4 regions of the Exiguobacterium sp. H66 genome follow, and region 3 is predicted to be linked to each of the others. Evidence: riboswitches for the same ligand, from Rfam matches in the RefSeq annotation. Region 3 holds a riboswitch; each other region holds the start of a gene.
The links. A riboswitch is a leader RNA that binds a small molecule or an ion and turns the genes downstream of it on or off. The one in region 3 is predicted to bind S-adenosylmethionine.
Positions count from the first base shown of each region.

Region 1 (5,976 bases), on a different contig from region 3:
TGAAACAATAAACATTTGTATAGATATGGCCGATGATCCCGTCAAAAGTGGGTCATCGGCCATTTGCTTAATGGAGGACGGGAATGTTCATCCTCGACCCCTGTGGGAAAAGGTAGCGCGATTCGCGGTGAGGATAACAAAACCGTCTGTCACTCTGATTGATATTGGAGCGACTCTTGAGTCAGCTCCTTCTTTTTTCATCAGTCCGTTCGAAATCAGCGGGACCTAACCCTTGTCATGACCATTAATCAGAATGTTCCTCAAAACCACGGCACTTTTTCTAGCGTGTCACTTTCTTGTATTTTCCTAAGATGAGACCCTTCACTATTTCACCGACTCGTTTGGTACAGACGTGCCTCATAGGGCTGTAAAATCTCACTTGCACTCTCTTCATAGTTCGAGAGAAGTAACTGTTCATTCGGTAAGGCGAATGTCGTTTCGACCTGTTCATCATGGACGTTCAAGACGATTCGCCACGTCACGCCTGCGAATTCCCGTTCATATACGTAAAGATAAGGATCCTGAATCGCCAAATCACGATACACGCCATACACCATGACAGGATGTTCTTTTCGTAATTGAATCAACTCCCGGTAAAAAGCGAGAACCGATTGCGGATCCTGTTCAGCTGCCTGCACGTTGATTGTTTTATAGTTCGGATTGACCGTCATCCATGGTGTCCCTGTCGTAAATCCGCCTGTCCGGCTATCATCCCATTGCATCGGTGTCCGCGAATTATCCCGCGCCCGTAGCTGCATCGATGACAAGACAGTGCCACTCGGCTCTCCCGCTGCGACGCGCTCCTCGTAACGATTACGGAAGGCGACGTCTTGGTACAGAGAAGCATCCGAGAAACGAATACCCGTCATCCCGATTTCTTCTCCTTGATAGACATATGGGATACCCGGTAACGTGTGTAACATCAAGCCGAGTAATTTGGCGCTCTCGACACGATAGCGCTCGCTACCGAAGCGCGTGACTTGTCTTGTATGATCGTGATTATTCAAAAATTGTGAAGCGACGCCTTTCGGGTACAGCGCATCATACCACCGTTTTTGAATCTGTTTGTACCGCAGTAGGTCCATTTCTTCCATGTCATCGGCGACTTCGAAATGAAACAACGTCTGTAACTCCTGACGTTCTTCACTGACATATAACAGCCCGTCATCGGGACCGACAAACGGAATCTCCCCGACCGTAAACAAGTCTTTCCCCGCAAGAACTTCCTGATGCATCTCCTGTAAAAATTCATGGACTCCCGGTTGATTGCCTAAGTAGGACAAGTCAAACGGATCCTCCACATCGTCAAACGCCGCTCGTTTTTTAATCAAGTTAATGACATCCATCCGGAAACCATCGATGCCTCGGTCGATCCACCATCGCATCATCGCGTAGACAGCTTGACGGACGGCAGGCTGTTCCCAGTTCAAATCAGGTTGTTCTGAAGCAAACGAATGAAAATAGTACTGTTGCCGTCCTTCATCCCATGTCCATGGACTCGGCGCAAAATACGACCGCCAATTGTTTGGTGGTGTTTCTTTTTCCCCGTCATGCCAAATGTACCAATCTGACTTATCATTCGTTTGATCACGGCGCGACTCCTCAAACCAGTGATGTTGATTACTTGTGTGATTGACGACAAGATCGAGAATGATTTTTAAGCCGCGCGCATGCGCCGATTCAATCAGCTGGTCCAAATCTGCCATCGTGCCGGCTTTCTCCATGATGCCGTAATAGTCAGCGATGTCGTAACCGTTGTCGATATCAGGTGATGTATAACAGGGGTTAAGCCAAATGACATCCACCCCGAGTGAGGCGATGTAGTCGAGCTTTTCGATCACGCCCCGCAAGTCCCCCATCCCGTCTCCATTCGAGTCGTTAAAACTCCGCCAGTACACTTGATAAACGACGGCTTCTTTCCACCAGGTCCGATTCATCTTTTCCATCTCCCGTCTAGTAGTCGATCGATTACTTGTCTAGTGTATCAAGAACATCGTCTGAAATTGGAATGTTCTTCTAATTTTTAAGGAATTTTAAAAAACCTCTTTCATTTTGACTGAAAATTCGCTATTCTTGACGACAATACCTGAAGGAGGAACAGAGATGAAACATTTCGCCCCATCGATCGCCATCGATCGCTTGCCCGATCCCGTCTTCGCAGAACTTGCCCAACGGATCGGTTCCGTCAAAGCCGCAGGACACGACGTCATCACCCTTGGTCAAGGAACGCCGGACCAAACGACACCCGTACATATTCTCGATGCTTTAAAACAAGCCATCGATGATGCAAGTAATCTCCAGTACCCCCCGTTTCGCGGACATGATTTCTTAAAACAGGCCGTCGCTAATTTTTATGAATCAGAATTTGGCGTGTCGGTTGATCCGGCGACAGAAGTCGCGATTTTACTCGGAAGTAAGGCCGGCATCGTCGCCCTTCCGCAGACGATCGTCAATCCCGGTGAAGGGGTCATCGTCCCGGACCCTGGTTACCCGGATTACTTATCGGGCGCAGCACTTGCCGGTGCGTATCCGATCACGCTTCCGCTTCTCGCTGAAAATAGCTTTTTGCCTGACTATGATCTCCTCGATTCGCTTGACGTCGAACGAGCCCGGATGTTGTTCCTCAACTATCCGAGTAATCCGACCGGTGCGACAGCGACGGCAGCGGCTTTTGAACAGACGGTCGCGTTCGCTGATGCACATGACATTTGCGTCGTCCATGACTTAGCGTACGGCGGGATCAGTTTCGATGGTCCGACGCGGAGTTTCCTCCAGACGGAAGGCGCTAAGAATGTCGGGATTGAGTTGTTTTCACTCTCTAAACGGTTCAACATGTCCGGCTTCCGGATTGCCTTTGCAATCGGTAATCCGTCCGTCATCGCGAGCATCGAAACATACCAGGAACACCTTTACGTCAGTGCCTTCACACCGATCCAGCATGCAGCGACGGTCGCACTTTCAAGCGATCAGACATGTGTTCGTGAACTGAGTGCCTTGTATGAGACGCGACGTGATGCGTTGTTCGGTGCCTTAAACGAAATCGGCTGGGCAGGACCGGTTCCGGGTGGTTCGTTCTTCGTCTGGCTCCCTGTTCCGTCCGGCTTCACGTCCCAAAGCTTCACCGATCATCTGCTCGACGAAGCGCACGTCGCCGTGACACCGGGTCACTTCTTCGGTACGTATGGTGAAGGCTACGTCCGAATCAGTCTGATTGCCGATGTCGACCGGCTCGTCGAGGCCGTCAAACGAATCGGGACCCTTCAGTTGTTCCAAACCGCCGTTGCCGAATAATTCTGAAAAAACGTTTGACAGATGGGAATCATTTCCGTTAAAGTAAATCCCAACAGCATAGCTACTTATCGAGAGCGACCGAGGGATTAGGCCCAACGACGTCCGGCAACCACCAGTAATGGAACGGTGCCACATCCTACAGAACTTCTTTTGTTCTGAGAGATAAGTTACGAAATTCTACACTTCGTCGCTTTTTTCTGGTTGCTCTCTAACTGGAAAAAAGCGATTTTTTTGTATCGGGAGGGAAACATCATGATTGAGTTCGCACACATCACAAAACAATTTGTCCGTGACCGCACACCGATTTTTGCATTAAACGATGTCAACTTAACGATTGAACAAGGGGAAATCTTCGGCATCATCGGTGAATCCGGCGCCGGAAAAAGTACACTCTTACGGTTGATTAACGGACTCGAGACACCGACGAGCGGTACGGTCATAGTAGACGGAGCCAATCTATCACGTGTCTCCAAAACGTCTCTCCGCAAACTCCGTCTCCGGGTCGGTATGATCTTTCAACACTTTCAACTGATTCAGTCCCGCACCGTTGCCGACAATATCGCGTTCGCCTTAAAGGCTGCCGGTGTCAAACGGCGTGAGTTCCCGAAACGGATTCAAGAATTAACGGCACTCGTCGGACTCGAAGGATTCGAGACGAACTATCCGAGCCAACTCAGTGGTGGACAAAAACAACGCGTCGGCATCGCACGAGCGCTCGCCAACAATCCAAACATCTTACTCTGTGACGAAGCGACATCAGCGCTCGATCCCGTGACGACGCTCCAGATTCTCGATTTACTGAAAGATTTGAACGCCCGGCTCGGTTTGACGATCATCCTCATCACCCACGAAATCGACGTCGTCAAACAAATTTGTCACCGCGTTGCCGTCATGGCGCACGGTGAAGTCGTCGAAGTCGCTTCGACTTACGCCATATTTAGTCAAGCCGAACATCCGGTCACAAAACATTACGTCGATACGGCACTCCAAATCGAGTTACCGGAACGGATTTTACGGACGACACCCGGCAAAGTCATTCGACTTCAGTTCATGGGTGAAAAAACAGGTGAGAGTACCTTATCTGAAGCCATCAAACAATTCGATATCGCAGTCAGCATCCTACATGGGAAGGTCGACTACATTCAGGACGTCGCGTTTGGCGTCTTAATCGTCAGTTTGACGGGACCGACACTGCACGTGAATCGTGCCTTAACCTGGCTCGAGGGACAGTTGCACGCAATCGAGGTGATTCAAGATGTCGCTTGACCGGTTTACGACAATGCTTCCCGACTTAACGAAAGCACTCGGAGAGACGGCCTTCATGGTTGGCATTTCACTCGCCTTCGCCATTATCATCGGAATTCCACTCGGGATTTTATTATTCATCACCGACCGCGGACTCTTTTTCCAAAACGTCTTCATTCGAACGACGTTGGACTTCGCCATCAACATCGTCCGCTCGTTACCATTCATCATCCTACTCGTTGCTTTGATTCCATTGACGCAACTCATCACGAAGACGACGATCGGTCCTGCTGCCGCCTCGGTCAGCTTGAGCGTCGCCGCGATTCCGTTTCTCGCCCGACTCGTCGAAACCTCACTCCGTGAGATTCCGCCCGGTTTGATTGAAGCAGCAGAAGCGTGCGGGGCGAAACCGCTTCGCATCATTATCAGTGTTCTCCTTCCGGAAGCATTGCCCGGAATCATTCAAGGCTTGACGTTGACCTTGATCAGCCTGATCGGATTCTCAGCGATGGCAGGGATCGTCGGTGGCGGCGGAATTGGTGACCTCGCGATCCGGTTCGGTTATTACCGGTACGATAACGTCGTCATGATCATGACGATCGTCGTGCTCGTCGTCATCATTCAAGTCATTCAGGCACTCGGAAACCGGTTCGCACGTGTCGCCGATAAACGATAACTTACAAATAGAGAACGCAAGGGAGAGATTACGATGAAAAAACGCTATGTCTTTTTAGCAACAGGATTATTAGGAGCAAGCATCTTAGCTGGATGCGGTGACAGCAGTGCAAATGAAGAAACGAAGTCCATCAAAATCGGGGCGACGAGTGGTCCGTATAGCGATATGGTCAAAGAAGCGATTCAACCGGGACTCGAAAAGAAAGGCTACAACGTCGAAATCGTCGAATTCAGTGATTACATTCAACCGAACCTTGCCCTCGGGAGCGGTGATATCGATGCCAACCTGTTCCAGCACTCGATTTATTTAAAAACGTTTGCGAAAGAAAAAAATCTCGATCTCACAGGGCTGATCACTGTCCCAACCGCACCGATGGGATTATACAGCAAGTCCTATAAGACGTTGGACGATGTCAAAGAAGGTGCTGAAGTCGCAACACCCAATGACCCGACGAACCAGGCACGTGCTTTGAACCTGCTCGCCGACCAAGGGTGGATCGAACTAAAAGCAGACGCCGATCCACTGACTGTTTCCGAAAAAGATATCGTCAAAAACCCGAAAAAACTCGTCATCAAACCGCTTGAAGCAGCGCAGCTCCCACGCGCTGTCGAAAGTGTGGATATTTCAGCCGTCCCGGGAAATTTTGCCCTCGCTGCGAAATTTGACTTACTCGATGCACTCGCACTCGAGACGATGGACGAGCAGTACCGTAATCTGGTCGCCGTCAAAACAAGTGATCAAGATAAACAACTTGCAAAAGACTT
Region 1 is NZ_JACSMQ010000002.1:429,242-435,217, forward strand. It holds gene KNP88_RS05480 (alpha-glucosidase) at 330-1,937, opposite strand; gene KNP88_RS05485 (aminotransferase class I/II-fold pyridoxal phosphate-dependent enzyme) at 2,104-3,291, shown strand; SAM riboswitch class I at 3,354-3,460, shown strand; gene KNP88_RS05490 (methionine ABC transporter ATP-binding protein) at 3,544-4,557, shown strand; gene KNP88_RS05495 (methionine ABC transporter permease) at 4,547-5,212, shown strand; gene KNP88_RS05500 (MetQ/NlpA family ABC transporter substrate-binding protein) at 5,246-5,976, shown strand, end outside.
Region 1: it holds a riboswitch for S-adenosylmethionine, as region 3 does, so the genes downstream of both, KNP88_RS05490 (methionine ABC transporter ATP-binding protein) here and KNP88_RS09350 (alpha/beta hydrolase) in region 3, are expected to answer to the same signal.

Region 2 (5,976 bases), on a different contig from region 3:
CTAGTCCCACCGGACAGTAACGTCGTCGTCGTCAAAAATTGCGGCAACGTCGAGTTGAACTGACTGTAGCCGAGAATCCCGAAGATGATACCGGCGAGGGCAAACGTGAAAGCAACGTCCGTTTTCAACAGTTGAACGGTTGCGCCGAACGAAACTTTTTTCCCGCCGTGACTCTCTGTGATCGGATACCGCTGAAACAGGATAAAAATCGCAATCCCGTACGCGAGATAAACAAAGGCTGTTATATAGAAGGTAATCGCTGTATTGCCGGCACTGAGCAATAACGCAATCCCCGGCCCGATCGCAGCCGCGACATTGATCATGGCATAACGGATGTTGAAGACGAACAGTCGATTTTTTTCATCCGTCGTGTCACTGATCAGGGCACGGGCGGATGGTTCAAAAATGGAGCGAAACACGCCGTTCAAGGCACTCAAGGTAAAGAACGCCCAAAACGTCTCGACCTGTGCCAAGGCGATGAAGACGAAAACGAAGCCGAGTGTTCCGGTCAGCATCATCGTCCGACGCCCGTAACGGTCAGACAAGGTCCCGCCGATGAAACTCATGACAAGACTCGAGACGGCTGAAATACTGAGGACCCAGCCGACATCGACCGGGCTGAACTTCAGCACCGTCGATAAATAAATCGCAAAGAATGGCATCGTGATGAACGTCCCGAGCCGTGAGAAAAATGTTCCGAGCAGGACGCCGATCGTCAGCGGATGTAACTGTCGTAAACGGTGCACCTAGAATCCCCCTTCAACTAAAAAAATAATGCATTCTTCCATTATATAGGAAGAATGCATCATTCGAGTGAATTATTTGCTGACCGGAACGACGGCCCCTTTATATTCTTTCGTAATCCAATCCTGTGTCTTTTTCTCGTGTAAGATATCGAGCAATGCCGTCACACGCTCGTCTTTTTCATCACCTTCACGCGTGACGATGATGTTGACGTATGGTGAAGACTCATCTTCAAGGGCAATCGTGTCTTCTAACGGGTTCAAACCGTTATCAATCGCGTAGTTCGTGTTGATGAGGACAGCATCGCCTTCATTGTTTTTGTACGCTTGCGGCAAGAGTGACGCTTCGATATTCGTTTTGAACTCAATGTTCTTCGGGTTTTCCGCGATATCGCTAAGCTGAGCATCTGTCGTCTTACCGTCTTTCAACTTAATTAAGCCTTCGTTTTGGAGGAACGTCAAGACACGTCCACGCTCCGCGACGTTTGAGCTCGTCAAGATCGTTGCACCTTTCGGTAACTCGTCAAGCGACTTATATTTTTTTGAGTAGACACCGAGCGGTTCAACGTGGACGCCGCCTGCATTTTCAAATTTATAAGATTTGTTCTCTTTTTCCTGTTGCTCAAGGTACGGAACGTGTTGGAAATAGTTTGCATCGATTTCTTTTTCAGCGAGTGCCTTGTTCGGCAACACATAATCTTGGAACTTTTTGATTTCGAGTTTGTAGCCTTTTGCTTCATACTCTTTTTGAACGTGCTCTAGGATTTCAGCATGGGGAACGTTTGAAGCACCGATGACAAGTGTCTTCGCGTCGTCTCCTGACGACTCTTCCCCGCATGCTGCAAGACTGACTGCTAAGACGGATACTGCTGCTGTACCGACGAATTTTTTCCAAAGTTTCATGAATAATTCCTCCCAAGTTAACTAAAATAGTATTATCGTTTATCGATTGCTTTTACGAGCAGGTCACCAATAATTTGAATGATGAAGACGATGACGAGAATCAACAATGTCGCGATGGCGATGACATCGTTTTGAGAACGCTGGAAACCTTCGATATATGCCATGTCCCCGAGTCCGCCTCCTCCGACTACTCCGGCCATTGCCGTGTAACCGACGAGCGCGACGAGCGTGACGGTGATACCGGAGACGATCGCTGGTAGTGCTTCCGGAATCAACACTTTATAAATGATTTGGAACTTCGTTGCCCCCATCGATTCCGCTGCTTCGATGACACCTTTGTCGACTTCACGCAGTGCCAGTTCGACCATCCGCCCGTAAAACGGTGCCGCCCCAAGAATCAGTGCCGGAAGTGCCGCTGTTGGTCCTAAGAACGATCCGACGATGATGAGCGTCACTGGAATCAATAAAATCAACAATATAATAAACGGAATCGAACGGAAGATGTTGACTAAAAAGCTGAGCACGGAATACAGTGCCCGGTTCTTAAACAATAAGTCTTCATTCGTCGCATACAACAACAGACCAATGATTAAACCGAGTATGAAAGTCGCTAGACCCGCGACGGCTGTCATATAAACGGTACTGCCGGTCGCCGTCCAGACCATTTCCCAATCGAGGTCGTTAAAGAATGTCGTCATCGGTGATCCACCTCCACTTCCACGTCACTCGATTGAAGTTTCGCGATGACCGCTTGTGTTTCATGTGCCGCACCAATCAGTTGGATGAACAACGTTCCGAGTGCACCGTCTTGCGTCTGTCCGACGTTCCCGCCGATGATATTAAATAATAAGGTCGAATCTTTCATGACTTCTGCCAGGATCGGACTTTCTGCTGTCGAACCGACGAATGTCAGCTGGACGATTTTCCCTGTCGGATAGCGCTCACGAAGTTTCGCGAACGTCAACTCGTTTTCTGTAGACGACGTCAGTTGTTTGACGAATTCTTTTGTCATCGCTTGTTTCGGATGCCGGAAGACTTCTGAAACAGGACCCTGTTCGACGATTTTTCCGGCCTCCATGACGGCGACCCGGTGACAGATTTTTTGAATGACGTGCATCTCGTGTGTGATCAAGACGATCGTCAGTTTTAGTTTTTTATTGATGTCGACGAGTAACTCTAAGATCGAGTCCGTCGTTTTCGGATCAAGGGCGCTTGTCGCCTCGTCACATAATAAGACGTCCGGGTTTGATGCCAGTGCGCGGGCAATCCCGACGCGTTGTTTTTGTCCACCGGATAGTTGTGACGGATAAGCGCCTTCGCGGCCGTCGAGTCCGACGAGTTGAATCAGTTCGGCGACGCGTTCTTTCCGGCGTGCTCTCGGATATCCGCCGAGTTCGAGCGGGAACATGATATTTTCTTCGACTGTCCGTGACCAGAGCAAGTTAAAGTGCTGAAAGACCATCGAGACATTTTTCCGGACGCCGCGTAATTCTTTCGGTCGTAACGTCGTCATCTCGACACCGTCAATTTGAATCGAACCGCTTGTCGGTGCTTCTAACATGTTCAGCAGGCGAATCAAGGTTGACTTCCCTGCACCGGAATAACCAATTATTCCGAAAATTTCGCCGCGCTCAATCGTGAGATCGACGTTTGCGACAGCTTCGACTTCGCCGCGCTTCGAGCGATAAATCTTTCCTACATCCTGTAAACGAATCACTACTGTCCCTCCTAAACATAAAAAAAGTGCGCACGTTTTAGAGCAAACGCGCGCACTTTCAGTACACAAAACCATTTGCTCTCATCTTGCAGACGTTCGTCTGCTGGAATTAGCACCACTTCGGAAATAAATTCCGCGGTTGCCGGGTTTCATCGGGCCAGTCCCTCCACCACTCTTGATAAGAGTTATCGGTATTTAGTTGTTTTTAATATATTTTGAATATTAGCAGGGGTTATTTTGCTTGTCAAACAGTTTTTTCAGAAACTTTTTCGAGCAAACTGAAAGCATGCGTTAAATCTTCTTTCAAATCCTCTGCATCTTCAAGTCCGACCGAGATCCGGACGAGACCATCCGTGATGCCGAGTTCCGCCCGACGTTCTGCTGGAATCGATGCATGTGTCATCCGTGCCGGAACGGAAATCAAACTTTCGACCGCCCCTAAGCTTTCAGCAAGCGTGAAGAAGTGTGATGCTTCCACAAGTTTCTCTGCATTTGCAGCTGAACCGACATCAAAGCTGATCATCCCGCCGAAACCAGTCGCTTGTTTTTGCTGGATCGCATGACCGGGATGCGATGCAAGTCCCGGGTAGAAGATGTTCGAGACGACGTCTTGCGCTTGCAGGAAGCTGACAAGTTCATGTGCTGTCTCTTCGATCGCTTCCATCCGGATACCGAGCGTCCGTAATCCACGGACAAGCAAGAAGCTGTCTTGCGGTCCGAGAATTCCACCCGTCGAGTTTTGGATGAAGTGGAGTTCTTCGCCGAGCGTATCATCGTTGACGACGACAAGCCCTGCGACGACGTCCGAATGGCCGCCGATGTATTTCGTTGCACTATGCAGCACGATATCTGCCCCAAGCGCGATTGGTTGTTGCAAGTATGGTGTCGCGAACGTGTTGTCGACGACGAGCTTCAAGTCGTGACGACGCGTGATGGCTGCGATCGCTTCGATGTCCGTCACTTTTAATAACGGGTTCGTCGGTGTCTCGACGTAGAGCATCTTCGTGTTGTCCTGAATCGCCGCTTCCGTCGCGCTGAGATCCGTCGTATCGACGAATGTCACTTCGATGTTGAACTTCGGTAGGACACGTTGCATCAAGCGGAACGTTCCGCCGTAGACGTCGTCCGTCATGACGATGTGGTCGCCAGACTGAAGCAGATTGAAGACAGCATGGATCGCCGCCATTCCTGATCCGAACGCGAATCCACGGACGCCTCCTTCAAGATCGGCAATCAATCGTTCGATGCTCGTCCGCGTCGGGTTTGCTGTGCGCGAGTACTCATACCCGTCTTTTAATTGACCGATTTTTTCTTGCTTATATGTGCTCGTTTGATAGATTGGCGGTGTAACGGCACCCGTTGCCTTGTCTACACCCGTTCCTCCGTGAATCAACGTTGTTTTTTTACGCATGTGTCTCGTCCACCTTTTCAAAGATTTGTTGGCTCAAATACCGTTCTGCACTGTCTGCGAAGACGGTGACAATCGTACTTCCCGGATGGCGCTGGGCGATATCGAGCGCCGCGGCGAGTGCCGCTCCTGCTGAACTGCCGACGAGTAACCCTTCACGTGCCGCCAGTTCATGGACCTTCGTAAAAGCATCCGAATCAGAAATCGTATGAATTTCATCAACTAAATCACGAGAAACGAGACTCGGCCATTTGGCTGTCCCGATTCCTTCTGTTTTATGCGGTCCGGCTGGCCCTCCGTTGAGGACGGAGCCTTCCGGTTCGACGATTGCCCCTTTTGTCCCGAAGCGTTCTTTTAAGAAAGCCGTCGTTCCGGCAAACGTCCCACCTGATCCGCATCCGGCGACGAACCAGTCGATGTGACTAAGTTCCGCCACAAGCTCCGGACCAAGTGTCCGCTGATAGGTGACCGAATTTTCTTCGTTTTCGAATTGGAGTGGCACATAACTGTTCGGAATCGTTTGTCCGAGTTCCTTTGCCTTATCGATTGCGCCCTGCATATCGAGTTCAGTCGGCGTGTTGACGACAGTCGCGCCGAGTGCCCGCATCAACGTCTGTTTCTCTTGACTGAACTTTTCCGGGACGACACAAATGACTTGTAAGTCATATTTTTTAGCGGCGAGCGCCAAACCGATGCCGGTGTTGCCGGCAGTCGGTTCGATGATCGTTCCGCCTGGTGTCACGTACCCCTGTTCGATTGCGGCATCAACGAGTTGGATACCGAGGCGGTCTTTGACGCTGCCCCCAGGGTTCATCCATTCGAGCTTCGCCAAAATCCGCGTACCAGCAGGCAAATCGAATGAAGTAATCTCGTACAGTGGCGTATTTCCGACGAGGTCGCGGACTGACTTCGCGATCATCCGAAGACGATGTCCCATTCGTCGCGACCGGCAAGCATTTTCTCGGCATAGTGCTTCGCTCCTTTAAGGTCGTGTGCGCTCGCAAACCCACATTGCGTTTCGTTTTGTGCCGGAATCACTTCAGCCGCTAAGACGTCGTTCAGTGTCTTCTCGACCAGTTCGCTCATTTTTTCGACTGAGTCAAAGTTCATCATCGCCATGTAGAAACCAGTTTGGCAGCCCATTGGCGAAACATCGATGACGTCGTCCGAATAGTTGCGGATATTTTCAGCAAGTAAATGTTCGA
Region 2 is NZ_JACSMQ010000002.1:112,699-118,674, forward strand. It holds gene KNP88_RS03900 (MDR family MFS transporter) at 1-746, opposite strand, end outside; gene KNP88_RS03905 (MetQ/NlpA family ABC transporter substrate-binding protein) at 819-1,646, opposite strand; gene KNP88_RS03910 (methionine ABC transporter permease) at 1,679-2,344, opposite strand; gene KNP88_RS03915 (methionine ABC transporter ATP-binding protein) at 2,341-3,363, opposite strand; SAM riboswitch class I at 3,442-3,548, opposite strand; gene KNP88_RS03920 (bifunctional cystathionine gamma-lyase/homocysteine desulfhydrase) at 3,608-4,774, opposite strand; gene KNP88_RS03925 (PLP-dependent cysteine synthase family protein) at 4,767-5,690, opposite strand; gene KNP88_RS03930 (S-ribosylhomocysteine lyase) at 5,687-5,976, opposite strand, start outside.
Region 2: it holds a riboswitch for S-adenosylmethionine, as region 3 does, so the genes downstream of both, KNP88_RS03915 (methionine ABC transporter ATP-binding protein) here and KNP88_RS09350 (alpha/beta hydrolase) in region 3, are expected to answer to the same signal.

Region 3 (5,976 bases):
AAACCGTCACGTTCGCCCGTTCGCTTGTTCGTGGCTGTTCCGTCAACCAATACGTCGGATTCAATCCGTCATTCATGACTTGAAACTCATCCGTCAGGCGCCCCCGCCGATCGACGATGACGCGGACCGGTTCGATGCCGGTCGAACTGCGCAATGTCAATGCCGGGTCATCGATGATCACCGTGTCGCTTCCGACGAGAATCGCGTCGTGTGTCCCGCGTAACTGCCGTCCGTCAGCACGTGCCGCTTCTGAAGTGATAAAGCGTTGTTCACCCGTCGCGACCGTCCCGTTCATCGTTTGGGCGACTTTCACTGTGACATGCGGACGTTTTCGTTCGATTGCCTTCCAAAACGGTTCGTATAATGCCTCCGCCTTATCTTTTAGCAACCCGACTTCAACCTCAATCCCCGCCTGACGGAGACGTGTGATACCGCTTCCTGCGACGAGCGCGTGGCGGTCCTCTGTCGCGATAAAGACGCGCGCAATGCCGGCTTTTAGAATCGCTTCCGTACACGGCGGTGTTTTGCCGTGATGATTGCACGGTTCGAGCGTCACGTAGAGATCGGCTCCGCGTGCTGCTTCACCTGCCATGAGGAGCGCTTCGACTTCGGCATGGGGTCCTCCCGCATAACGGTGGGCCCCAAAACCAACAATCCGCCCCTGTTTGACGATGACGCAGCCGACACTCGGATTCGGGCTCGTTTGACCGTTTAACATGTGTGCTAGTTGCATCGCATAACTCATGAATGTTTCCATTTTTTCCGCTCCTTTCAATAAAAAAGACGCCTCCTGTAAAAGGGGGCGTCGTGATTGAAGGATTGACGAAATAAGCGTCTCGCGTTTCTGTTTTTACACATACAGAAACAGACCTTTCCCTGAAAACATTTTTTCAGAAAATGGCACCAAGCGCATTGTTTCGTCCTTCTCCCATCCGGACTTTACCGTCGGCCTTGGAGTCTCACCAAGTCAGCCACAGTGCGTACACTGCAGGTCGCGGGCTCATCGATTTATCAATCGCATCACCGCCGGTTGGGATTTTCACCCTACCCCGAAGAACTGGTTATTGAGTTATACAGCTCAAGACTAGCACAGGTCATTCTAAAATACAAAATGAATTGTATTTCATTCTCTTTTTTAGGAAAACATCAAAAAAAGGACCCTTCTCTTAAAAGAAAAGGATCCTTCCATCTGCACTAAGGCAGAATCCGCTCAGCTCATCTTTCAGACAAACGTCTGACGGAATTGGCACAGTACGACGTAAGAAGTCTGTTGCCGAGGTTTCGTAGGGCCAGTCCCTCCACCTCTCTCGATAAGTGCTACGGTATGAAGTTCATATGTGTGATGTTTCAAGTCGTTCTTATGTCGTGAATCTAATGCTTACACTACGGGGATTCCTTTCTCAAGTCAACCATATTTTCAAAATTAAACCAAATTACCCAGTTTATCAATTTCGACTTCTTTTTGACGTCTTGACAACGTATTTCAATCAATGCTATCCTCTTCACAATGATTATTCCGACAATCCCTATACGATATATCAAGAGTGGGCGAGAGATCTGGCTCTACGAACCCACGGCAACCTGCAACATGCAAGGTGCTCCGACCAGCAAAGCCGATGCTTTGGATGATACTTACGAGAATCTCGTAGTGCGCCTAAAGCACTACGAGTTTTTTAATAGAAGGAGGAACCCTTTATGAATTCATCATCACCTGTCCTGTTTGGCGCAGAAGCTTTTTTGATTGAACGAGGTCCAATCGGTATTTTACTGTCTCACGGTTTTAACGCAACCCCTCAAAGCGTCCGTACTGTCGGAGAGCAGTTTGCCGCCCAAGGGTTTACCGTGTATGCCCCGCGTCTCGACGGACACGGGACGAGCATCCGTGATTTCGAAGCGTCGACTGCCGAAGATTGGAAACAAAGCCTCCGCCAAGGGTTCGACGTCTTAACCAATCATTGTTCGTCCATTTTCATCGCCGGACAATCGATGGGTGCGACACTTGCCCTTGCACTCGTCGCGGAAGGATTACCTGCTAACGGATTGATTACGATCAATGCAGCACTAGCGATTCCTGCCTATGAAGCATTATCTTTTGAAGACTGTCCACGCTACTTAAAAGAAAGTACCCCAGACATTAAACGTGAAGCGTTTGAAATCATCTATGACCAGGTCCCTGTCGTCTGCGCATCGGAACTTTTGACCTTGATTGACCAGACACGTCCACTCTTACCAGCCATCGAGATTCCAACACTTATTTTATATTCTGCCGAAGACCATGTCGTCCCGCCTGAAAGTTCGGATTACCTTTATCAAGTCATCGGTTCGACGGACAAACGGAGCTATTGCCTGCTTGACTCCTATCATGTCGCGACCCTCGATTATGATCAAGAAGCGATTGTCCGCGAGGCAACACACTTTGTGCACCAATATAGTCGTTTGACCCACACCGGTTGATGTCTTTCCTGCGCGAAAGCAAGGGATGAAGACTGTTTCGATGCGTGTTTCAAGCATCGACTAAGCCGTCCAAAACAATATGAATGCGCAAAAAAATGGCCGATGCTCCCTTGAAACGATGGGAGTATCGGCCATTTGATTGATGTTGTCCTGACTGATGAATCAGTCCTTCGTTTACTTCATCAGTTCTGTTGCTGTTTCTTCCATTGTTGCAGGGCTTGCGATTTCCCCGGCACTTCATGGCAGTGGCGGCAACGCGGCTCATACGACTCTGACGCGCCGACTAAAATGATTGGATCATTGTAGTTGGCAGGTCGACCGTCGATTAAACGTTGCGTCCGCGATGCCGGGTCACCGCACGACAGGCAGATCGCCTGCAGTTTCGTGACGAACTCTGCCCGTGCGAGAAGTTCCGGCATCTTACCGAATGGTTCCGCCCGGAAGTCTTGATCGAGTCCGGCACAGATGACACGTTTTCCGTCCTGCGCGAGGGCCTCGATGACATCGACGATTTCATCATCAAAGAACTGAACTTCGTCAATCGCGACCACTTGTGTCTCTTGTGCGACTGCCGCGTACACGTCACGGCTCGTCGCCATCGGTACCGCGATGACAGAGTTGCCGACGTGCGAAACGACATGTTCTTCATGATAACGGTCGTCAATTGCCGGTTTAAACACTTGGACCGGCAACTTCCCGTACTGAGCCCGGCGAACGCGTCGAATCAGTTCTTCCGACTTACCAGAGAACATACTTCCGCAAATCACTTCAATCCAACCATACTGATTTATTACATGCATCATTGCAGACACCGTCCTCTAAAATTAGTCACTTTAACGAGTATAGCCCGAATCGAATATAAGGAAAAGAGTTGACTTCTCGAAATCAAAAATCCATCCGTTCATTCCCATGATTCCCCACCTTGTCGTTTTAACCAGTCCTCATTTCCTGTACACTATAGAAGAAGAATTTATGAAGGAAGGTGTTCCCGATCCATCACATATTACATGAAGTGCTTCATCAATATGGTTCATTCGGACTTGCGATCCTTCTAGCCGGGGGGATCATCGGGCTTCCTGTTCCGGATGAAACGTTACTGATCATGTCCGGTTTTTGGATGCATCAAGGTAATCTACCCTTAATCGGAACGATTCTCGCCGCTTACGCCGGAAGCTGTATCGGGATGACGATCAGCTACCTGCTTGGTCTGAAACTCGGAATGCCGTTGCTTCATCGAATCGGACCGAAGTTTCGCATTTCTGAAAAACACATTGTCACAGCAGAAGCCGGCTTTCTTCGTTACGGCAAGTCGGTCTTGATTATCGGTTACTACATACCTGGACTTCGCCAACTGTCCGCTTTTTTTGCCGGTGTTTCGAAGATGCCGTTTCGGGTTTTCGCCGCCTATGCGTATACCGGGGCTTTGATTTGGATTAGTGTCTTTCTCGGCGCAGGTTTTTTCCTCGGCCGACATTTTTCCTTCAGTCGTCTCTTCGAACAATTCGCGACAAATCCTGACTTGCTCCCGTACGTCACCGGCATTGCCGGCGCAATCGGCTCATCGTTCGTGTTGAAGACTTACCTTACCTATCGCGCCCAGTTCAGTCTATACAAAAACAGCCTGCTCCAGTGATGGAGACAGGCTGTTTTTTAATGGATAGGTCGCAATTACTTGCGGCCGTATTTTTTGTTGAAGCGATCGACACGACCGTCTGCAGCGTTGAACTTTTGACGACCAGTGTAGAATGGGTGCGAGTCCGAAGACACATCCACGCGGATGAGTGGGTACTCGTTTCCATCTTCCCAAGTGATTGTTTCGTTCGAAGAACGAGTAGAACCAGTTAAGAATTTGTACTCAGTAGTTGAATCCATAAATACAACTTTGTTGTAGTTTGGGTGAATTCCTTGTTTCATGGTTGATTTCTCTCCTTCCGCCCTGGTTCATTTGCTGAGCCAGAGTAAGTTACCTTCCTATACTAAACGATTTTTCATCGTCTCGCAATACCTATTTTCAAGTCGGTGTATCTGTTTTGATCGTCCGTGGTTTAGCTGCTGCCCGGCGAATCGGCTTCTTCTTTTCCTTCAACAGTTCAACGAAGAATTCTTCATTATTTTTCGTATCCTTAATCTTGCGCAAGAAACTGTCGACGAACTCGTTTGATTCATTCATCGTCCGACGAATCGTCCACAACGCATCGAGTTGATCTTTCGGTAGGAGCAACTCTTCTTTCCGTGTGCCGGATTTCCGGATATCGATCGCCGGGAAGATGCGACGCTCTGATAGTTTACGGTCAAGATGAAGCTCCATGTTGCCGGTCCCTTTAAATTCTTCATAGATGACATCGTCCATCCGTGAACCGGTCTCAACGAGTGCTGTCGCGAGAATCGTCAAACTGCCGCCATGTTCGATGTTCCGTGCTGCTCCGAAGAAACGTTTCGGTTTATGGAAGGCAGCCGGGTCAATCCCCCCTGATAAGGTCCGTCCGCTTTGCGGGACGGTCAGGTTATAGGCACGCGTCAGACGTGTGATCGAGTCCATCAAGATGACGACATCTTTTTTATGCTCGACGAGACGCATCGCCCGCTCAAGGACGAGTTCTGAAATCCGAACGTGATTATCCGGTGTCTCATCAAACGTCGAACTGACGACGTCTGCTCCCGGTACGGAACGTTCGATATCCGTCACTTCCTCCGGTCGTTCATCAATCAAAAGAATGATTAACTCAACATCCGGATGGTTGACTTGAATCGAATTCGCAATCTCTTTTAACAAGGACGTCTTCCCTGCCTTCGGTGGTGCGACAATCAATCCGCGTTGCCCGAATCCGACCGGCGCAATCATGTCCATGACACGAACCGACAGATGACGCGGTTCTGTTTCAAGACGCATTAAACGATCGGGGTAGATCGGTGTCAGCGCAGGGAAGAATAAACGGTTTCGTGCCGTGTCCGGCGCTTCTCCATTCACTGCTTCAACGCTCAATAAACCTTGGAAACGTTCATTTTCCTTCGGTGGCCGGACTTTTCCCGTGACGACATCTCCATTACGAAGATTAAAACGACGAATTTGTGAAGCGGCGATGTAGATATCTTCAGAGGATTGTGAGTAGTTGATGGGACGAAGGAAGCCGAAGCCACCATCGTTTTGCATCTGTGGATTGCCGGGGATGACTTCAAGCACCCCTTCGAGGAAGTAGAGACCGGTTGATTCTGCTTGTGCTTTTAAAATCTTGAACATTAACTCACGCTTTCGCGCTTCCCGGTATTGCGGAACATTTTTTGCTTTCGCAATTTCATATAGATCCTTCAATGTCAGATTACCGAGTTGGGCAAGTGTATAGGAACGTTCTGGTTTATCGGTTTTTTCAGTTGGCATATGCATTCACCTATTCTTTATAAATTCAACAGCAAAGTTCTGTAACGTATTTAATGATAAAGCAAAAAAATCTTTTGTGAATTAAAGGTATCACATATCTACCACTTTCGTCGTGATTTAGCGAATGGAAATTTCTTCTTTGTAAT
Region 3 is NZ_JACSMQ010000005.1:13,042-19,017, forward strand. It holds gene ribD (bifunctional diaminohydroxyphosphoribosylaminopyrimidine deaminase/5-amino-6-(5-phosphoribosylamino)uracil reductase RibD) at 1-757, opposite strand, end outside; FMN riboswitch at 917-1,061, opposite strand; SAM riboswitch class I at 1,213-1,317, opposite strand; SAM riboswitch class I at 1,533-1,635, shown strand; gene KNP88_RS09350 (alpha/beta hydrolase) at 1,696-2,454, shown strand; gene KNP88_RS09355 (thymidine kinase) at 2,637-3,254, opposite strand; gene KNP88_RS09360 (DedA family protein) at 3,437-4,087, shown strand; gene KNP88_RS09365 (type B 50S ribosomal protein L31) at 4,123-4,368, opposite strand; gene rho (transcription termination factor Rho) at 4,466-5,830, opposite strand.

Region 4 (5,976 bases), on a different contig from region 3:
CCGGTAAACTCGAATGGATTAAACTCGGCCATTCGTCAGATGCTGCTGTCAAAAAGATCATCGACAACGGGACGACGTTCAGCGACATCTTCGAAACGGCGACTGAACCGACACCAGGTTTCACAGCAGTCAAAACGGCAGCAAGCAAAAACGTCGAGTACTTGAAAGTGAAACCAGGCATGGAGAAAGCAGCTGCTTTCCTCGAATCACGTCGTTATGGTGTGATACTCGGTGCGACATCTGAGTTCAACAAGATGGAAGGCATCACGGTCAACGAAAAAGACAAGAAAGCATACATCGCGCTGTCATACGTGTCAGGTAGCACAGAAAAACAAGCCGGTGCCGTCCAAGATGACATCCAGTTCGAAAAACGTGAATCTGGCGTGACGTATGAACTCAATCTCGGTCGTGCTAAAAAAATCGACAGCTCTTATGTTCCAACACGGATGAACGCCCTTGTCATCGGTGAAGATTTAGCGCAACCGGATGCTTACGGAAACACAGCGAATCCGAACCTCGTCGCAAACCCGGATAACCTCGCTTACTCTGCTGCATCGAATACGTTGTTCATCGGTGAGGACAGCTCACTGCACACGAATAACTTCGTCTGGGCATACGACTTGAAAACGAAGAAACTCTCACGTATCCTATCGGTTCCCGTCGGTGCAGAAGCAACTGGACTCCGTTCGCTCGATCGTGTCGGTGGCTATAGCTACTTGCTCAGCAACTACCAACACCCAGGTGAAGGTCTTGACGGCAAGCAGATCACAGCAGTTGACCCGAAAGAACTTGAACAAGCGATGCAAGATGGCATCGGCATCCAAAAAACAGGTGGTGTCGGCTACCTCTCCGGTCTTCCGACAGGCACAAAATCATACTCGCACCACCATTAAGTAGAACAATGACCGACTGCGTCGTTCTTCACTAAAACAGGTGTCTCCCCGTTTCCGTCATGACCGGAAGGGAAGACACCTGTTTTTAGTTTTGGATTTGTTTAACCTCTGTTTCGAGCCGCTCGAGAAATCCTTTGACAATTTTCTCGTTTTCACGTTCTCCGCCTAACGATAAGAGACTGCGACCGACGAAGTTGACGCCTTCATTTTTCCCCGTGTAAATCAAACGACAGTTCGTCGCATCGATTCGCTTCAGCGCAAACGACATCTCAAGGCGAAACATCTTCGCTAACGTAAAACCAATCGTATTTTGTTTATAGTCCGGTTCATTCGTATAAGCGAGATCGGTCACGATGTAGGTTTCAAGACGATTCCCTTGCATGTAGGTTTGGCGGTACGTCGATCCGACGACGCCCGGCTTACGTTCAATCACCTCATGTTGGACTACCCCCGGAATGAGTCGTTGCAGTCGATCGTGATCAAACAAATGCCACGCCTGTTCGATTGGAATCGCAAGTACTTTTTCTTCACGCCACGTCACCATGACACCACCTCCTTTTAGTTTAAAAATACCCTGATGTCCGTCGTTCTAACGCTCGACTACGGCACAATCAGGGTATTTTTCTTACTTCAAGTGGATTTTGATGTTCACTTCACGGTTTGACGTTCTAACACATGACCGAGGAATTTGGCGAGTTCCAGCATCCCAAACTTCCCAGCTGCCGCTTCAGCGTCCGAATTGTAATTCGTATTCGTGTTGACGTCATACGTATAAATCGTCCCGTCCGCATCCTTGATGAACTCAATCCCGGCGACCGCAATTTTATTTTCCTGCAAGAACGCTTCATACTGAGCGATGATTGGGTCATCGAACCCATCGACAACTTGGAATTTCATCGGTGTCTCTGCCGCCTCTTCCCCAACCGGGCAGAACAAATCATCGATGACACAAGCATCCGCGGGGCAGAGCTCGAATCCTTCCGACGTATCGACACGGACCGCATAGACGAACTTACCACCAACGAATTCACAACGCGTAATATACGGTTCAGGTGCTTGAATGTACTCTTGAATCAACGTGATGCCGTCGACCGGCTCATCGAATGTCGGTCCGTCAAGATACGTCTCGAGTGCTTCAATCGAGTGGAACAATTGAACGCCGAGTCCTTTACCGGCACGATTGTGTTTCGTGATGAACGACGACACTCCGATGTTTTGAGCGGCTTGGACGATTTGATCACGTCCGACGGCTGCCGTCGTTTTCGGAACACGGATACCTGCTTTGCGTAAGGCGGTGTATTGGTTGATCTTACTGACCTCGAGTCGTAACGCACGGGTTCCGTTGAAAACGGTCCGATCATGTTCTTCGAGCCAAGCGAGGACCCCTTCCGTCAATTCTGGTGCATACCGGTGTCCGCGTGTATGGGACGAGGCACTCATCCGGCTGTAAAAAACGCCTTCCGGTGGTGTTTCGTCGAGCGGGACGACCCCTTCGTTGAGGTGCCACTGTTCATACGGTAAGTTGAGTTCCTCGAGTCGCTTGATTAAATGATCCGTCCATTCCTGATTTTCGTGTAAAATATGAATTTTCGTCATTTTAGTTGACCTACCTTTCGTTTCGCTTCGACGCGTGGCATGACCTCGCGGGCAAAGCGTTCCATTTCTTCGAGTTGCGGAGAAAATTGGAGCAAGAGCAACGTCACCCCGACCGCTTCAAATTCAAGAATCCGTTCTGCGATTTGATCCGGCGTCCCAATCAGATTCGGACGCAGTCCACGGTTTGAGACGGAGTAATCATTTCGTTTGACCTGTTGTTCGAGTTGCGATTTACTGACGAAGTCGTCATATCCGGCATATCCGGCACCATCTTCTTTGACGTTCGTAATCCGGCGCCATTCTTCGAGCGCTGCTTCTTCCGTCTCGCGACAGATGATATAGGCTGCCAGTCCGAAACTCGCAAGCGGCTGCTTCCCGGTCGCCGCGCGGCGGATTTTCATATCCGTAATTTTCGTCGCGACTTCATCAACCGTTCCCCCATGCATGACATAGGCATCACAGTGATTGACGATCGTCTGTTTCCCCGTCTCACTCTCACCACCAGCGTAGAGCTTGATTCCGGGACGCTGAACGGGTTTCGGGTGAAGCTCTGCCCGTTCCAGCTGATAGTAGTCTCCGTCAAAACTGTAGGGTGATGCGTCCGCCCATAATCCTTTCATGACCGTCACGAATTCTTCCGTCCGGGCATATCGTTCGTCATGGGCTGTAAATATCCCATTGTATTGACGGGCTTCTTCCTCCCACCAGGCCGAAACGACGTTGAGCGTAAAACGTCCGTTACTCAACTGATCGAGGTTCGCCGCCATTTTCGCTGTCGTCGCCGGATTATGAAAACCGGGCCGGACGGCTGTCATGATTTCCAAACGTTCCGTTGTCGCCGCAATCGCCGCTGCCGTCGTCCACGCCTCAAGACTCGGTTCGGCTATTCCTTTAATGTCGTTTAAATTCAATTCTGCAATCAATGTCGTAGAAAAGCCAATCCGTTCTGCCGTCTGTGCGACTTGTTTCGCATAATCGAATGTCGCTGGCATTTGTTCATCCTCGACGTTTCGTAACCAACCTCCGAAGATTGGTAACCAAAATCCGTATTCCATCCCCTTTGCCCCCTTTTTGCATAAAAAATCGCTCTTTTCGTTTAGAAAAGAGCGACGAATGTCTACTGTCGGCTCTTATCTTCAAAGGAATAAATTCCTCTTGGAAGTAGCACCTTCCGCTCATGCGGGGTTGCTGAAGTGTCGTCGGGCCAGTCCCTCGACTTCTCGTGATAAGAATAATTGAAATTAGCGTACATCTTTTAGCAGAGTAAAGCAACCTTTAAACCTTCTTTTCCTATCGGAATTAAAAAAACATTTGGAAAATCACTCTGTTTCTTGATACTTCTTTGTCTAGAAGCTAAAAACAGGGATTGCGCATCGGTTTAAGATGGCAATCCCTGTTTTGTATGGTGCTGTTCAAAATCAATTCATTCTGGTGATACGAACGGTGAGTCATTGTGATTTGCATCCATCATGGCTGTCCGGTGACCAGTCGTCGAAACTTCTTCCCCACGCACGCGATCATAGAACTTCGCGATTGTGACGCTGAAGTACGGGCCAATCCAGAGGAAACCGATTCCGAGCGTAATGATTCCGAGCAAGAACCAACCGATGAACGAAAGGACGAGGAAAAACGCCTCTTTTTTGTGTCCATCCATCATTTGGCGTGAACGCGTAATGGCATCAAGGATGCCAATCGATGGTTCGTCCCGAATGATGTAATACGTCAACATGTAAGAGAATGACTTAATGATTCCTGGAATGATGAAAAGTAAGAACCATAGCCCTAAGAAAAAGGTTTGGACGATTGACACTCCAATGGCTTTCAAGAACATTTTGTACGGCTCAAACAAATCTGCGACTTTCGTCTGCTCGTCTCGGGCAACGGATAGGGCGAGCCATGACCATCCCATTGCAACCGGTAAGGTCAACACCGTCAAGAGCATACCAATCAGGTCGATAAATTGGAAATCCTCTTCGGGTGAGGACGCAAATCCGTTCGGAACGCCTTGAATGATTAAGAACAACAACATCATTAATGCCATGAAGCCCCATCGTCCCTGCAACGACTCGCGCGCTGCTAATTTTAATTGTTTTGACATCGAAAGATCCTCCTCAAAAATAAGTGCTACCTTTCTTTACGGTTTATTTTTGAGGAGGTTTCACTTTTTAACGCTTGTCTTTTAGTAAACGTTGGACCATTGCTTTCTCAAGTTGTTGCTGGCACGCCGTATACAAAGAGCGTCGTCCATCGAGTCGTTCAATCGCAAACGGAATATCGTGCTTTTTTGCTTGCACGAGAACATGTGCCGCTGCTGCGTGGGAGACGCGACTTTTGATGACGACGATCGCATCTGTCTTTTTCGCGAGACAGGCAATTTTTTTCGCAGCTTGGGCGTCACCGCCAAGATGGATTAATTCAATCCCTGTCTCCGCAAAGAAGTCGCGGTAGACGGCGCGCTGTTGCTCATTACCGACGATGACGAGACGCATGCCGTCGTAGGAAGCAAAATCGAGTGCCGTTTTATCGACGAATTCGATTGGTTGACCGGGTAATGTCGTCGTATCGAGACGTTCGAGTTGCTGGACTTTCTTTTCCCGGAGGCGCCGCTCTTTTTTGACTTTCTTCGCCTTCGGTTTCCGTTGCATCATCTTGTCGTAGCGTCCTGTTTTCGTCTGTTTGTTTGCAGGTGACGCAGTGACGGACTCGGGCGAACCACTCGATACGTCGCGTGCCGGTAATTCCGTCATGGTCGGTACTTCGTAATGAAATGCGTGTTTCCAGACAATCGTCAATGTCTCCGGATGACCTTTCCACATGACGAGGTCGACGAGTTGACCTGCTTTCAGTTGGAAGAACCGCATGTCTTCGAGTGGTGTCGTGTAATAGAACGGTTTTCCCGTCTCCTCTTGCAGTGGACCGTCAATCGTCGCTTCGATGATGCCATGGTTCTTGACGATACACTTTTCAAAAACGATTCGCTCTGCAAGTGGTTTTACTTGATCCGTCGCGACGACGGCTAAGATTTCAAGCGACGTCCGGCGCTCATCTTGATGTAGGACTTGGACACGGACTTCCATCCCATGCTCCAGGTTCCAGTCACGGATTTCTTTTTCTGAGACATGACTGTTTGGCCATTCCCGTAACGAGCCACCCTTTAATTGCCGTTCAAACGTATAGGAATACCGTTGTTCGACAGTCCGTTCAACTTCTTCCTTCCGTTCCTGAATCATTTTGATCGGGAGGCTAGATGGTGTTTCCGGACGTTCTACTAGTTTCGTCGTTGTTTGACGTGGCGCGTAGTACTGCGACAGCTGGACCCATTCATCGATTCCGTTGATTTCTTCAAGTAACAAACCCCAGTCGTCTGCTGTCTCGACGATGTTCAGTTTGCTTGTAACTAACTCCTTCGCTCGTTCGATTACGTGATGCATCATGTTAAAAACCCCTTTGCTATTTTTTCCAACTATAGCAAGGTCATGATGCTTCA
Region 4 is NZ_JACSMQ010000004.1:100,877-106,852, reverse strand. It holds gene KNP88_RS08460 (PhoX family protein) at 1-893, shown strand, start outside; gene KNP88_RS08455 (SRPBCC family protein) at 979-1,437, opposite strand; gene KNP88_RS08450 (ATP-grasp domain-containing protein) at 1,542-2,489, opposite strand; gene KNP88_RS08445 (LLM class flavin-dependent oxidoreductase) at 2,486-3,544, opposite strand; SAM riboswitch class I at 3,617-3,721, opposite strand; gene KNP88_RS08440 (DUF975 family protein) at 3,913-4,587, opposite strand; gene KNP88_RS08435 (DUF2325 domain-containing protein) at 4,655-5,923, opposite strand.
Region 4: it holds a riboswitch for S-adenosylmethionine, as region 3 does, so the genes downstream of both, KNP88_RS08445 (LLM class flavin-dependent oxidoreductase) here and KNP88_RS09350 (alpha/beta hydrolase) in region 3, are expected to answer to the same signal.